One region of the Paenibacillus sp. FSL M7-0656 genome, then DNA from elsewhere that is predicted to be linked to it. Evidence: riboswitches for the same ligand, from Rfam matches in the RefSeq annotation. Region 1 holds a riboswitch; the other holds the start of a gene.
The links. Region 1 has a riboswitch for glycine ahead of sdaAB (L-serine ammonia-lyase, iron-sulfur-dependent subunit beta). Riboswitches for the same ligand answer to the same signal wherever they lie in the genome.

Region 1 (7,670 bases):
GCACGGAGGGGATATGCGCATGTGGTCATACGAAGGATATGGAACGCTGGCAGCATGCCGATTGCCTGAACATGGAGAATGTAAATGCAGAGAGGGTGGATAAGATGATGAAAAAAGGATGGATGATGCTGGGTACTGCTGTGTTGGCAGGCGCCCTGCTTGGAGGTTGCGCGGAGAAGGATATGCTGGCTATGTCAGGAGATGAGATGATTGAGAAGGTTGTCTCAGCAGAAACAGAACCCGCCTCGTATTATGCGGAAGGTGTGATGAAGATATGGGCGGATGACAAGCTGACTAACACGATGCAAATAAAGGAATGGGTAGATGGTGAAACCGGACGAAAGCGCACGGAAACATCAGAGAATGGCAATGTCAGTTACGCAGTTAATGATGGAAAGAAGATCATCATATATGAAAAAGAAACAGGGGCAGCATATTCCATGGATGCATCATCCGTGTCACAACAACCTAATCAAACCCAGAAGCAAATATTGCTCGATCAACTAGAGCGGTTACGTACTACGCATGATGTGAATATGATGGGACAGGAGAAACTTCATGGACAGGACGTCATTCATATTGAATTGACACCAAAAGAAGAAGGCGCATTCTCCATATCTTCAGAGTATTGGGTAGATCCCAAAACGTGGATGATTGTCAAAGTAAACAGCGCGTATGGGGATGGAAAATCAGAAATGGTCTATGATCCGATTCAGTATGACCCTGAATTCACAAAGGATACTTTCGTGATTGATATCCCTAAGGAGGTCGATGTGAAGGACTTGAACGATATGATGCAGAATTCCGAAGTGACCCTAGATGAAGCGGAAAAAGCGTTGGAACAGCCGTTCCTACAGGACATGAGTGGAGAATTCGAACTATCACGGATCGAAATGTCTACATCGCGCGGTGAGCTGAGCAGAGATGAAGTAACCTTGTATTATGTAAGTAACGACAAGGTAGAAGTCAGCCTGACGGTATTCAAGATGCCGGAAGAAAATGTGGACGATACACTAATACCGGATGAAGCCGAGATTAAGGTTCGTAACACCGAGGGTTCATATATGAAGAGCATTCGGAACATATCATGGAGTGAGAATGACTTACGGTACTCCATCATGGGTGAAAACGAAGGATGGACAAAGGCAAAGCTGCAAGCTTGGGCGGAAGAACTGACCCTTCCCAATCCGTCTAGATGAGCTAAAGAATAATAATAAGGTTGCCGCAGAAACGAAGCGGCAGCTTTTTTTGTATATTCTCCTTTTGGTGTGGTGGATATCTATTCGATCTCCTTTCAGTCCATTCCAAAAAGGCAAGAGGGCAACTTCACGTTTACAGTTCAATATGCATATTTATAGGAGACAATCTTGATTTGGTGATGGAGGCAGGAGAAGGGGGCATCGCAGGATGGCTGTTTTATCAACAGGGCCAATTGAAAATAATATAGTGGTGGGAAGCGGCGAGCGTCCTACACAGAGAATTACAGTGAAATTAGACAATCGGAGTCTCACTAGTTTCTCTACCGTTCTGGTTCAAGGCTATTATTTGAATGGCGTTCGCACACTATACGTTGAGGAATTGTTTAATGTTTTGCCTAACCAGGTTATAACAAAAGACTATTATGCAGATTTGGATGCATTTGAGTTTATATTTACCACAGGTGATGATGCGGAGGATGAAGTTCAGATTTCCGTATGGGGGAAAAACGAGAACGGTCAACTGGTAACGGCACATCGTTTGGTGTCTGAGGAATTGTTAGGAGCGAACCCCGGTCTAGTCGGGGTAACGGGTGCGACTGGAGCTACAGGGACAGCAGGGGTTGCGGGAACAACTGGTCCTACAGGGGCTACAGGTGTTACAGGACTGACAGGAGTTACTGGTCCTCCTGGAGGAACTACGGGATCGACGGGAGAGACCGGTGTCACTGGGACCACGGGGGAGACAGGATCTACCGGAGTGACAGGAGTCACGGGCGCTACTGGAAGTACGGGGACCACAGGAGAGACAGGGCTTACCGGAGTGACGGGTGTTACTGGGAGTACAGGAATAACAGGAACGACTGGAGTCACCGGGAGCACAGGGGAGACAGGGTCTACTGGAGCCACAGGTGTCACCGGTAGTACGGGAATAACAGGAACGACTGGGGTCACTGGGGATACAGGTGCGACAGGACTGACGGGGACGACCGGAGTCACTGGTGTTACAGGCGCAACAGGCGTAACGGGGACGACCGGAGATACTGGTGTTACAGGTGCGACAGGCGTAACGGGTGCCACCGGAGTTACTGGAGATACGGGAGTGACAGGCGTAACGGGGACGACCGGAGATACTGGTGTTACAGGTGCAACCGGATTGACGGGAGCAACAGGAGTCACTGGAGATACAGGCGCTACGGGAGTTATTGGAGATACGGGTGTGACAGGACTGACGGGAGCGACTGGAGTTACTGGGGATACAGGTGCAACAGGAGTTACGGGAACGACTGGAGTTACTGGAGATACGGGCGCGACAGGCGTGACAGGAGCAACCGGAATTACTGGAGATACAGGTGCGACAGGTGTCACGGGATCCACTGGAGTCACTGGCGTTACAGGTGCAACAGGCGTGACGGGAACGACTGGAGTCGCTGGAGATACAGGTTCGACAGGCGTGACGGGAACGACTGGAATTACTGGAGATACAGGCGCGACAGGTGTGACGGGATCCACCGGAGCTACTGGTGCTACAGGGGTAACAGGCGCTACGGGAGTTACTGGCGATACAGGTGCGATAGGCGTCACAGGCGCTACGGGAGTTACTGGCGTTACAGGTGCAACAGGCGTGACGGGAACGACTGGAGTCGCTGGAGATACAGGTTCGACAGGTGTGACGGGATCCACTGGAATTACTGGAGTTACTGGTGACACAGGTACAACAGGAGTAACGGGAGCGACTGGAGTTACTGGGGATACAGGTGCAACAGGTATAACGGGATCCACCGGATCCACTGGTGATACGGGTGCGACAGGCGTGACGGGAACGACGGGAGTCACTGGTGTTACAGGAGCGACAGGAGTGACGGGATCCACCGGAATCACTGGAGATACAGGCGCGACAGGCGTGACGGGAACGACGGGAGCCACTGGTGTTACAGGAGCAACAGGACTGACGGGAACGACGGGATCCACTGGTGTTACAGGCGCAACAGGCGTAACGGGAACGACCGGAGCCACTGGGGTTACAGGTGCGACAGGCGTAACGGGGACGACCGGAGTTACTGGGGCTACAGGTGCGACCGGATCAACTGCAGCTTCGGCTCCGGCAGACTCTTCCTTGTTTGCTGATAGCCAGACCGCAGCGTTGGGTCTTTCATTAGTAGCTGAAACGACGATTCAGACACTTAATGTACCTGTAGTGGCAGGTCAACGCGTGAAAATAGACAACAGTACACAAGTAGCAGTAGTAGTAGGTTCTAACTGGACTATCGCATATAACATTAATCTGAGACGTAACGGAGTTCTAATTAATCAATTGCAACTCTCAAGGAGCGGTAATGCTGCGGGAACGTTAAGGTTTCTTTCCTCCAACACTTACGTGGATACTGCCCCTGCTACAACGACTAACGCATACACGATAAGCATCCAATTTACAACCACTACAAGCGTCACTAGTGCCTCAGCGGAAGTGAGAAATATTAATGCTATTCGCTTCAGTTAAAATAGACATCGAACTTATGATAATTACACGTTACTTTTGTTGACATATATGATGTTGTACATTACTCTATGGGTATGCTTGATCATGATCAAAAACTTAGAAATGTACCAATTCGAATCGAATTAAGATAATACAGCGGATGATAACGAGCGGGAGAGACCTGGGTTAGCCGAGCAATATGGCTAGTGTTCAGGCACCGAAGGAGCAAGCTGCTGCGCACCCGGCGCAGTGGTTAATCTCTCAGGTAAATGTACCATCGTTGGACGCAACTCTGGAGAGTGCGCGAACTGCGCCACCCAAGGGGTATATGATCAGTCAGCCCGGTGAACTTGTCTGTAATCGCAGGCAGTGCACCCTTGTCGTGAGACACTGCTGATCGTGAAACTCTCAGGTATCGAGGACAGAGAGAGGGCCTAAGGCCTTCTTCTGTCCTTTTTTGATGTCATCATATCTAAATAAGGGACATTGTGGATGAAACTCCTGGATCGAAATGACGAATACATTTTACAAATATGAATCATGATTAATAATGGAGGTTTACAAGTGCGATTTAAAGATGTTTTCTCAATTATTGGTCCGTCGATGACGGGGCCTTCAAGTTCACATACAGCTGGAGCGGCAAGGTTAGGGAGAATTGCTCGACAGTGGCTAGGATGTACGCCAGATCGTGCCCGGCTGACACTGTACGGTTCATTTGCAGATACGTATCAGGGGCACGGAACAGATCTGGCACTGATCGGCGGTCTGCTGGATTATGTCACAGACGATCCGCGTATCCCGGATGCAGAGCAATACGCAGAGGAAGCGGGCATGGAGGTTGAGTTTTATACAAGTGGCCTGCCTGCTCCTCATCCAAATACGGTCAAAATTGAGTTGTGGCATGGAGAACGTGCCTGCTCCTTAATCGGTGCATCCATTGGTGGTGGAAGCGTATCGGTGCATTCGATGAATGATTTTCGTGTTCAGATTAGTGGTGAGTTTCCAACACTCGTTCTGCGACATGCGGACAAAGCAGGGGTGCTTGCATCGGTAACGTCCACGATCAGTTCATCCGGGGTTAACATCGGGTATATGCAGGTGGACCGGAAAGCCCGTGATGGCGAGGCACTTACCGCGATGGAAATGGATGGTTTGCCTAATCCCGATATGCTCAAGCGTCTAAGGGAGCTGGACCATGTGCTAGACATTCGTGTTATTGATTTGAAGAGAGGAGTTGATTCGGATGCGATTTAAACATTTACACGAACTGAATACGATCTGTACAGCGGAATCCAAAACCATTGCTCAGCTAATGATTGAGGAGCAAGTTCAGGAGACCAATACACCGGAAGCGGATGTTGTGAAGCAGATGTCTGAATATTATCAGGTGATGAAGGAAGCGGTACGCAAAGGGTTAACGGAAGATACGACATCACGCAGTGGATTAACAGGTGGAGACGGCAAAAAAATGGCTGAGTACATTCGCAAGGGCGAGACTTGCTCGGGAGATGCTTCCGCACTTGCCATGGCGTATGCCCTGTGTGTATCTGAAGTGAATGCCTCCATGGGTCGGATCGTGGCAACACCAACAGCCGGTTCCTGCGGCATCATCCCCGGTGTGTTTATTAGCTCACAGGAGCGATTTGGCTGGACGGACGAACATTTGGTGAACGGGTTGTTCTGTGCGGGAGCGATTGGTTATGTTATTGCCAACAATTCATTTATCTCCGGGGCCGAAGGTGGCTGCCAGGCGGAAGTGGGTTCCGCGATCGGCATGGCTGCGGGTGCCATGGTTGAACTGCGTGGAGGTACACCGGAACAGGTCGTTCATGCCGTTGGTTTGGCGTTAAAAAATACACTGGGCCTTATCTGCGATCCGGTCGCAGGCCTTGTTGAAATCCCGTGCATCGTCCGTAATGGACTGGGTGCAGTTACGGCGCTGGCTGCGGCTGACATGGCCCTGGCCGGAGTGCGTAGTGCCATTCCGTCAGATGAAGTCATCGATGTCATGCTGGAAGTAGGCAGTGCGATGCCGAGCCGCCATCGGGAGACAGCCCAAGGCGGGTTGGCCCAGACGCCAACAGGCCGCAAAATGATGCAAAAGCTGGCTAAACCAAAGGCAAAGCGTGCCGAGCCTGAGCAGGAGTCGAAACCAGCGGATTCTGACACAACTACAAGTGGGGCGGACAATGCTCAAGTGGACAAGGGTACTCAGGTTTAAGCTGAACCGGGACCACCGATATATAAATCAGTGACATTATGATGTATAACGGCGAATACAAAATTACAAAACAAGCGTCCGCGAACCCGAATCCGGGTTATGCAGGACGCTTGTTTTATGCTGCCAGATGAAGCGAAGTTAGGATACTTATATTTGACTTCAGATGAATGTGTATTATGACTCTAGTTCTGGCTCACAGCCGTACTCAGTACGGCATATCCATACGCGGGCAGTTCAATGGCGAGTATGCCATCTTCCTTGGCAGTACGATGGTTTCCGCCGAATAACTCGGTCCATTCCTCGTCACCAGCCTCCAGCTCGACAATAGCCGTCTCTTCTGATCGATTGAACAGAACCAGAATGCGTTCCTCCTCATTTTGTCGCTCAAATACCAGTTGGCTGCCATCGGGACGAGCCTGCAAGAAACGAACGGTGCCTTCTGCACGCAGGGCAGGATGAGCATGACGCAGGGAGATCAGTTTCTGATAAAAGTTAAACAGCTCTCGGTCCTGCTTTGCTTCATCCCATTCCATGCATTTACGGCAGCCCGGATCATGTTCGCCGTCCATGCCAATCTCGTCTCCGTAATAGATGCACGGAGCACCCATATAACTGAACTGGAATAACGCAGCCAGCTTCATCTTGCGCTGGTCGCCTTCACACAGTGTGAGCAGCCGCGGGGTATCGTGGCTGTCCAGCAAGTTGAACGCCACTTCGCTGGCCTGAAGCGGATAACGGGATAACTGTCGCCCGATGGAGTTTGCGAACTGTTCGGCGTGCATCGTATTTTTCACAAAGAAAGCATTCACGGCATCGGTAAACGGATAGTTCATGGACGCATCGAACTGGTCACCTTGCAGCCAGGAGGAAGACTCGTTCCATACTTCGCCCAGAATATAGGCATCCGGATTAGCCGCTTTGACTACACGGCGGAAATCACGCCAGAATGCATCGTCCACTTCGTCTGCCACATCCAGCCGCCATCCGTCCGCACCCACTTCCTTGATCCAGTACTCGGCAACCTCCAGCAGATAGGCCTTAACCTCAGCATTCTCCGTATTCAGCTTTGGCATATGCGCTTCGAATCCGAATGTCTCATACGTTGGAATGCCGTCCTTCACGTCCAGCGGGTATTCATGTACATGGAACCAGTCCTTGTATTTGGATTGTTCTCCGTTCTTCTGCACATCAACAAACGGAGCAAATGTCTTCCCGGAATGGTTGAACACGGCATCCAGCAGTACGCGAATTCCACGTGCGTGGCACAGCTCGACCAATCGTTTCACGGTATCTGCGTCACCAAAGTGCCGGTCTACCTGCAGGTAGTCTTCGGTATCGTATTTGTGATTGGTAGTGGCTTCGAAGATGGGTGTGAAGTAGATCGCATTAATGCCAAGATCGCTGATGTAATCCAGATGGTCGATCACGCCCTGAAGGTCACCGCCGAAGAAATTGAAAGGTGTCGGCTCACCACCCCACGGCTCTACCTTTTCCGGACTAATATCCGGGTTGCCGTTGGCGAATCGTTCAGGGAAAATCTGATAGAACACTGCATCCTTAACCCATGCAGGGGGTGTGAATACAGCTCCAGCATGAATATAAGGGAACTGGAACATACGACCCGGATCGTCTGGTTCTTTTTCCTGGAAGTCCGTCTCGGTCATCCAGATCTGTTCGTCTCCGTTTTTGAGCAGAAAAGAGTACTTCAGTCGGTGGTAGGGAGGTTTCACCTCACCCTCGAAGTAATCGAACATGGAGTCAGAGGTGAACTTTG
Region 2 (7,670 bases), 2.2 Mb from region 1:
TCGTCTGGGCGAGGAAGAATAAGATTGGGATTAAATGAGAGTTGGATCATCACATCGTTTCGTAAAAGCCAAATCGGAGAAAGTTTTAAGGATTAGCGTGAAAGTCGGACGAAGAAGAATTTTAGTAGCGTAGAAGAAAACGTCTATTTAAAACGCAGGTATAATATCTAAAAAAAGCTCAGACTTGCACGGGGAGGGAAGCTGAATTTTAAAGCCCGGTGTCAGTTTAATCAAGAAATAAGCACGTGGGTTCTTTGGTGGTTTGGCTATGTAGGATTGTTGAAATTTCACGTGCAGGTTATTACAATTGGAAGAAACTTGGCCCTCAGAGAGAAACGAGCAGACCGGGATGCAGACCTGAAAGCACACATGTTAAGCATTTACCGGCTTATCCTTAATTCGGCTACAAACATATCCGAACCGCTTTAGGAAAAGAGACTTCGTGGCCTATTACAAGAAGGCGCGCCGCTTATTCAGATAATTTCAGATTCATTCCTTGACTCGTTCCGTGATGTCTTAAATCGGGAAGGTCGCGCTCTCCTGGGCAAAGCACGTGACGGATATCACATAGGTCCGAATTAGTCATGAGTTTGCTATGTTATCTTTCGTTTGAGATAGATCTGTATAAACAACGAAATTGTGGCATGGGAACTCTCCGAGGGAAATGAACTAAAACCTATGACTGACACGTTGAAGAAACTGCAATGTGGAACACCCTTGCTCCATACGAACTAGTGGATTTATTATACAACACAAGACTAAACCAAGTCGCTTAAAGAGAAGACGCTGACGCGGAGCCATTCCCAACGTGAGAACTGCTTTGACAATCCTTGTTTCGTTCTTTTTCTCACACTTAAAGGAAGGAAAAACTGTATATAGATAAGCCTCTGAATCTAGAGAAAACAACGAGCCAGATTACGGAATATATTTCGTTTTGCAACAAGGAAGGTGTCCAAGATAAAATAGGCGACCTCTCCCTGGTTAAATTCCAGAAAAAAGCCGCCGTTTAATTAATTTTTTCTTTTTTATTGTCTACTTGATGACAGGGCTATAACTATACTCATTCCTTTGTGTCTAATAAAATCATTAAATTTAATGATAGACTGCAGTAAAAATAGTTCTCACAGAGTATGAAGTATGATAAGGAAGATCCTGTATCTCAACTTTCACTCTCAAATTACGACTCGCTGCAAAAATCACTTCGTCTGAAAGTAGAGAGTTGACACTCAGTGCTGTAGCTAGAGAAATTGCACTAACATACCCCCCCAATACAGGAGATACCCTTGAAGCTATCATTGGAGCGATTGTTTCAACTAAGATTGCAGAATTACTTGAAAACCTCTTCATATTCGCTGCCAAATCTTTTACCGTATTTGCATCCATGTAATAGGTTGCAATGGTTTTATACTTTGGTTGGGAAACATCACCAATATAATCACTATTAGCTGAAGCTAGATTTGTGTTAACAGGAAATAATGGATAGGCGGCTGTTGCTAGCATTGAAGCTATTACGACTTTCTTTAACATGTTTTTCATTTAATATGTACCTCCAAATATAATATAATATAATATAAAAAATTAACTCAACTTAATATTCTCCAACAAAAACCATTATATTTCAACATTTAATTAATTTCAACTTATTTTCAATAATTTAGGATGAATAACCTATATGTATATAATTAGATTTCTTTAATACGAAAACTTTAAAGTCTAAAGTACATCAATTTGTATACCTTTTTTACTATTATCTTGTTCGCTGTCTTGTAACGAGGTTCAATATTCTTAGAAGGAATAAGTATTACCAAACTAGTTGGACACAAGTTTGGATAAGGGTAACTAAGACATTTGAAACCATAACGTAACCTTAGTTCTGCATGCTCCAAGAAATTTTGATAACGATATCATCCGTACATAAAACCTCCTTTTTATCCAAGAGCTATAAATCTCCAGGTTCAAAATTCAACAATCAGAAAATATCGACGAGAAAAACCTTAAGAAAGCATTTAGAAGAAGGCTTTCTTAAGGTTTTTCGTTTTAGTGGGCTTCCGTATGTTTCCGATACGCGTCTGCATTCATCAATGTAGACAATGCTGCTGTCAGATCTCCCTCAACACGGATCTCAATCATCCAGCCTTCCTCGTAAGGAGAGCTGTTCACAAGTTCAGGGGAGTCCTGCAACGAATCATTCACCGCAATGATTGAACCAGTGACGGGAGAGAACAAGTCCGACACCGTTTTGACCGATTCGATCGTTCCAATGCTGTCCTCTGCTTTTACATTGGTTTCAAGGTCAGGCAATTCCACAAACACAATGTCACCCAGCTGATGCTGCGCGAACTCGGTAATGCCAATACGTACAGTATCCTCCCCTACGGTTTGCACCCATTCGTGCTCTTCACTGTACAGGAAATCACTTTTCAATTCGCTCATCGATATCCGCCTCGCTTTTCATTAATGAGTACATGCGTTCTTTGACCTTAACCTTTTTCCCAGAACATAGCGTATGATATTTTTGAATCAAATGTCAAGATACCTCACAATTTATTTGCTGAACACCTCTAAATCCTGTAACCGGATTACACTCTTTCTTCATATACTGGTGAATATTAGAATAGTAAGCGTAGTCTTTTTAAATATACGAACAATAACTTAAAAAATAAAATAAATATTCGGTTTTAAATCATTATCTATGATATCGTTCTTGACATCGGTAGTGGATTCACGTTTTAATGAAAGGAGTAAATATGTTTATTGGACTATGTTATACCCGCGGATGAATGTAAAGGGAGAGATTACCCGTGACACCCGATTCGGGATGTACATGAGGTAACGCCGAAGGAGTAAACCACCGATAAGCGGAGGTGAATCTCTCAGGCAAAAGGACTTTTACGGGACGCAACTCTGGAGAGCATCTATTCGCCCTGTGCGGGCGTTATGATCACCCAAGGGGAAACCTGCTGCACAACGCAGCGGGGTAACTCTCAGGTACAAGGGACAGAGCCTTAGAATACAGCGTGCTACTTGGCATGCCGATTCTTTGGCCTGTCCTTTTCCTTTTTCCCAAAAAACGAAAAACAGGATGTAGAATGGCGCTGCCATAGCTGCCTTACCATACTTATGTGATGAAAATATCTAGCTGAAAATTTAAAAATACCCTGGTTCATTGATCCACGATTGTATATCCGGCCGGCTGACGGCCCATGACGAGGTGATTTGATGTCTGATTTGCTTAGAACACCACTCTTCCCACTATATCAGCAATATGAAGGCGTACGGTGCATTGATTTTGGAGGCTGGGAGCTTCCCGTACAATTTAGCGGAATCCAGAAAGAACATGAAGCGGTACGCGAGCGTGCTGGACTGTTTGATGTATCCCATATGGGCGAATTCACTGTACAGGGTGAGCAGGCTGAAGTTTTTTTGCAACAAATGATGACTAATGATGTGACCACGCTGGTTCCCGGTCAAGCCCAGTACACCCTGATGTGTTATCCAGATGGCGGTGTGGTGGATGATCTGCTCGTGTATAAGCTGGAAGATCAGCATTATATGCTTGTGGTTAACGCCTCCAACATCGACAAGGATTGGGCGTGGCTGCAAGAGCACTTGATCCCCGGCGTAAGCATGACCAATGATTCGGAGCAGACGGCGCTACTCGCCTTGCAAGGTCCACTGGCTGTAGACATTATCGGGAAAGTTACAGATACGGATGTAAGCTCGATTGAACCGTTTCGTTTTGTGCAGGATGCTGAAGTATGTGGAGTAAAATTACTGTTGTCCCGTACCGGTTATACCGGTGAAGATGGCTTTGAGCTATATGTTCCTGCAGATCAAGCCGCTGTGGTCTGGAATGGGTTAATGCAAGCCGGTGAAGGTCACGGACTTGTACCGACAGGCCTCGGTGCTCGGGATACACTGCGCTTTGAAGCAAAGCTCCCTCTGTATGGACAGGAATTGTCGGCAACTATCTCTCCGCTTGAGGCTGGTGTTGGCATGTTTGTGAAGCTGAATGCCGGACCTTTTATCGGACACGAAGCCTTGTTACAGCAAAAAACTGACGGGCCCGCCCGCAAACTGGTCGGCATCGAAGTGTTGGAGCGCGGTATTCCCCGCCCCCACTATCCGATTTACGCCGAAGGCGTACAGATTGGTGAAGTGACAACAGGCACGCAATCACCTACATTGAAGCGTAATCTGGGGCTTGCCCTCATCGACAGCAAATACGCTGCGCTGAGAACCCCGCTTGAGATTGAGATCCGCGGCAAGAAACTAAAAGCCGAGGTCGTGAAGACCCCTTTTCATAAACGGACACGTACGTCGAAGACACCTACTCAAGGAGCTGATCAAGCATGAGCAAGCACCGTTACATTCCCATGACTGAACAAGATCAGAGCGCCATGCTCGCAACCATCGGTGTGGATACGCTGGAGGATCTGTTTCAGGACATTCCAAAAGAGATTCGTTATCAGGGCGAGCTGCCCGTATCCTCCAAACTTGATGAATATGCGCTGACACGTCACATGTCCAAACAAGCTGGCGCCAACGCCAATTTCGAAACACACGCCAGCTTCCTCGGCGCTGGCATATATGATCATCATGTTCCTTCCGTCATCAATCATGTCATTTCCCGTTCCGAGTTTTACACTGCCTACACACCTTATCAGCCTGAGATCAGCCAAGGTGAACTACAGGCCATTTTCGAATTTCAATCCTACATCTGTGAATTAACCGGTATGGCTGTAGCCAATGCCAGTATGTATGACGGTGCAACAGCTTTTGCGGAAGCCGGTAATCTGGCCGCAGCGGCAACTCGTCGCAAACAGCTCATCGTATCCCGTACCGTTCATCCGGAAGCCCGTCAGGTATTGCAGGCATATGCGCACGGACTCCGTCTGGAGATTGTCGAGATTGGCTATAAGGATGGCCTCACTGACTGGGATGCCCTGCAAACCGCCATATCAGACGATACCGCTGCTGTCATGATCCAGAGTCCGAACTTCTTTGGTGCCGTGGAAAATGTGAAGCAGGCTGCCGACCTCGTGCATGCGCACAAGGGCCTGCTCGTTGTAAGTGCCAACCCGCTATCGCTGGGTCTGCTGGAAGCCCCAGGCAAGCTGGGTGCCGACATCGTTGTTGGCGATGCGCAGCCCCTCGGTATCGCCGCTTCACTCGGCGGCCCAACATGCGGATATTTCGCCGTATCCCAGCCTCATATGCGCCGAATTCCTGGCCGAATTGTAGGCCAGACCACGGATCGCGACGGCAAACGTGGTTTTGTACTCACACTGCAAGCACGTGAACAGCATATCCGCCGCGAAAAGGCGACATCCAACATCTGTTCCAACCAAGCTTTGCTTGCACTCAGCGCATCTGTGTACATGTCCATCATGGGTAAACAGGGTATGATCGATGTCGCGGATCTGAATTTGCAAAAGAGTCATTACACCCTCAATACATTAACTGCGATTCCTGGAGTTAGCCTTACTTTTAATGCACCAACATTTAATGAATTTGTGATTAAGCTTCCTGAAGGAACCGATGTGGATGCACTTCAACTGAAACTGCTGGATGCCGGCTTTATTGGTGGTTACGAACTCGGACGTGATTATCCGGAGCTTGCCGGACATATGCTGATTGCTGTTACCGAACGGCGCACTAAGGAAGAGATTGACGAATTCGCACGAGCATTGGAGGGATCGCTGTGACTCAGGAAACGACGACGACAACGACAACATCGGTAGACGGACAATCGGATGCGAGTACAGCTGTCTCCACTTCGGCTCAATCTGTGTTAGAAAAATTCAACGCACAGACCTTATCTCCTGCTCCGGAACAATCATTGATTTTTGAACTCAGCAGCCCTGGGCGTGTCGCTTATTCCTTGCCAGAATGTGACGTTCCTCGCCAGTCTGCCGATACGTTGATTCCCCGGGAAATGCTCCGTTCGGAAGCAGCAGCGCTGCCGGAAGTGTTTGAGGTAGATGTTATTCGACACTATACCGCTCTGTCCCGCCGCAACTTCGGCGTAGATAACGGATTCTATCCACTGGGCTCTTGTACGATGAAATACAATCCAAAGATTAATGAGGATGTTGCCCGTTATAATGGATTCGCCAAAATCCATCCGTACCAGCATGAATCCAGCATTCAAGGTGCACTTGAACTGTTGTATACGTTGCAAACCGACCTTGCAGGTCTGACAGGTATGGACGCTGTGACCTTGCAACCAGCAGCTGGTGCCCATGGAGAATGGACTGGACTTATGATGATTCGTGCCTACCACGAAGGTCGTGGCGAACAACGTACCAAAGTCATCGTGCCCGATTCTTCGCATGGTACCAACCCGGCAAGTGCAACCGTTGCAGGATTTGAAACTGTGACGATTCCATCCCGCGCAGACGGACTGGTCGATCTGGATGCACTCCGTGCAGCCGTTGGTTCGGATACAGCAGCCTTGATGCTGACCAACCCGAATACAATTGGTTTGTTCGAGAAAGACATTCAGGAGATTGCATCCATCGTACATCAGGCTGGTGGCTTGTTGTACTACGATGGAGCCAACTCGAATGCCATTATGGGTATTACCCGTCCGGGTGATATGGGCTTTGATGTGGTGCATCTGAACTTGCACAAAACGATGAGTACGCCTCATGGCGGTGGTGGACCTGGCGCCGGACCAGTTGGCGTGAAGAACCGTCTGGTTCCGTTCCTGCCTAAGCCCATGGTTATCAAAAATGATGACGGTATGTATGCATTCGATCGTGAAGGCGATCAATCCATTGGCCGAGTGAAAGCCCACTACGGTAACTTCGGTATATTGGTACGTGCCTATGCCTACATTCGTACCTATGGACCGGAAGGATTGCGCCGTGTATCTGAATGTGCGGTACTCAATGCTAACTATATGATGACCCGTCTCGCACCTTACTACGAGATTCCATATCCGGGTGTATGCAAACATGAATTCGTCATGTCTGGTCGGGGTTTGAAGCAATATGGTGTGCGCACACTTGACGTTGCCAAGCGATTGCTTGATTTTGGATATCACCCGCCTACGGTGTACTTCCCGCTCAACGTGGAGGAATGCATCATGATCGAACCGACAGAAACCGAAAGCAAAGAAACGCTGGATGGGTTCATTGATACGATGATACGGATTGCCAAAGAAGCGGAAGAGACACCTGAATTGGTCCTGAACGCACCTTACGGCACACCGGTTACTCGACTCGATGAGACCACCGCTGCCCGCAAACCTGTACTTAACTGCGCTTGCAGTTAATCAAATCATTGTTATCACGAAAGCTCTTGCTGATGTTCCAATCAACAAGAGCTTTTTGTGTTGCCTTCCCTTTTACTGATGTCACTCTTACAGCTCACCATCATCCTGTTAGAGTATTTCTCAACGTTTATAACAAAAAAAGCCGATATCCACAATGAATCGCGGATACCGGCAAAATCGCTGCATCAATGCAGCTCATTATCGGAAAAAGAAAAACCTCAAATCCGGAGGAAACCCCGGCAAAATTACGCTTTAATGCTTTGAACCAATTCAACAACTTGTTCAGCCGTTTGCATATCCAGAGCTTTAGCAGCCAGTTCCTGCATATCCGCACGGGACAGCTTGGTGATCTGACTACGAGCTGGCAGAATGGAGGTTGCGCTCATGC

Region 2: another riboswitch for glycine. It lies ahead of gcvT (glycine cleavage system aminomethyltransferase GcvT); the one in region 1 lies ahead of sdaAB (L-serine ammonia-lyase, iron-sulfur-dependent subunit beta).

The regions. Positions count from the first base shown of each region.
Region 1 is NZ_JBBOOT010000001.1:3,671,960-3,679,629, reverse strand. It holds gene MHI01_RS16195 (sensor histidine kinase) at 1-103, shown strand, start outside; gene MHI01_RS16190 (LolA family protein) at 39-1,199, shown strand; gene MHI01_RS16185 (collagen-like triple helix repeat-containing protein) at 1,408-3,696, shown strand; glycine riboswitch at 3,837-3,961, shown strand; glycine riboswitch at 3,966-4,102, shown strand; gene sdaAB (L-serine ammonia-lyase, iron-sulfur-dependent subunit beta) at 4,240-4,929, shown strand; gene sdaAA (L-serine ammonia-lyase, iron-sulfur-dependent, subunit alpha) at 4,919-5,896, shown strand; gene MHI01_RS16170 (alpha-glycosidase) at 6,079-7,670, opposite strand, start outside.
Region 2 is NZ_JBBOOT010000001.1:5,847,094-5,854,763, reverse strand. It holds gene MHI01_RS25810 (hypothetical protein) at 1,093-1,536, opposite strand; gene gcvH (glycine cleavage system protein GcvH) at 2,038-2,433, opposite strand; glycine riboswitch at 2,777-2,899, shown strand; glycine riboswitch at 2,903-3,003, shown strand; gene gcvT (glycine cleavage system aminomethyltransferase GcvT) at 3,220-4,356, shown strand; gene gcvPA (aminomethyl-transferring glycine dehydrogenase subunit GcvPA) at 4,353-5,708, shown strand; gene gcvPB (aminomethyl-transferring glycine dehydrogenase subunit GcvPB) at 5,792-7,282, shown strand; gene ptsP (phosphoenolpyruvate--protein phosphotransferase) at 7,528-7,670, opposite strand, start outside.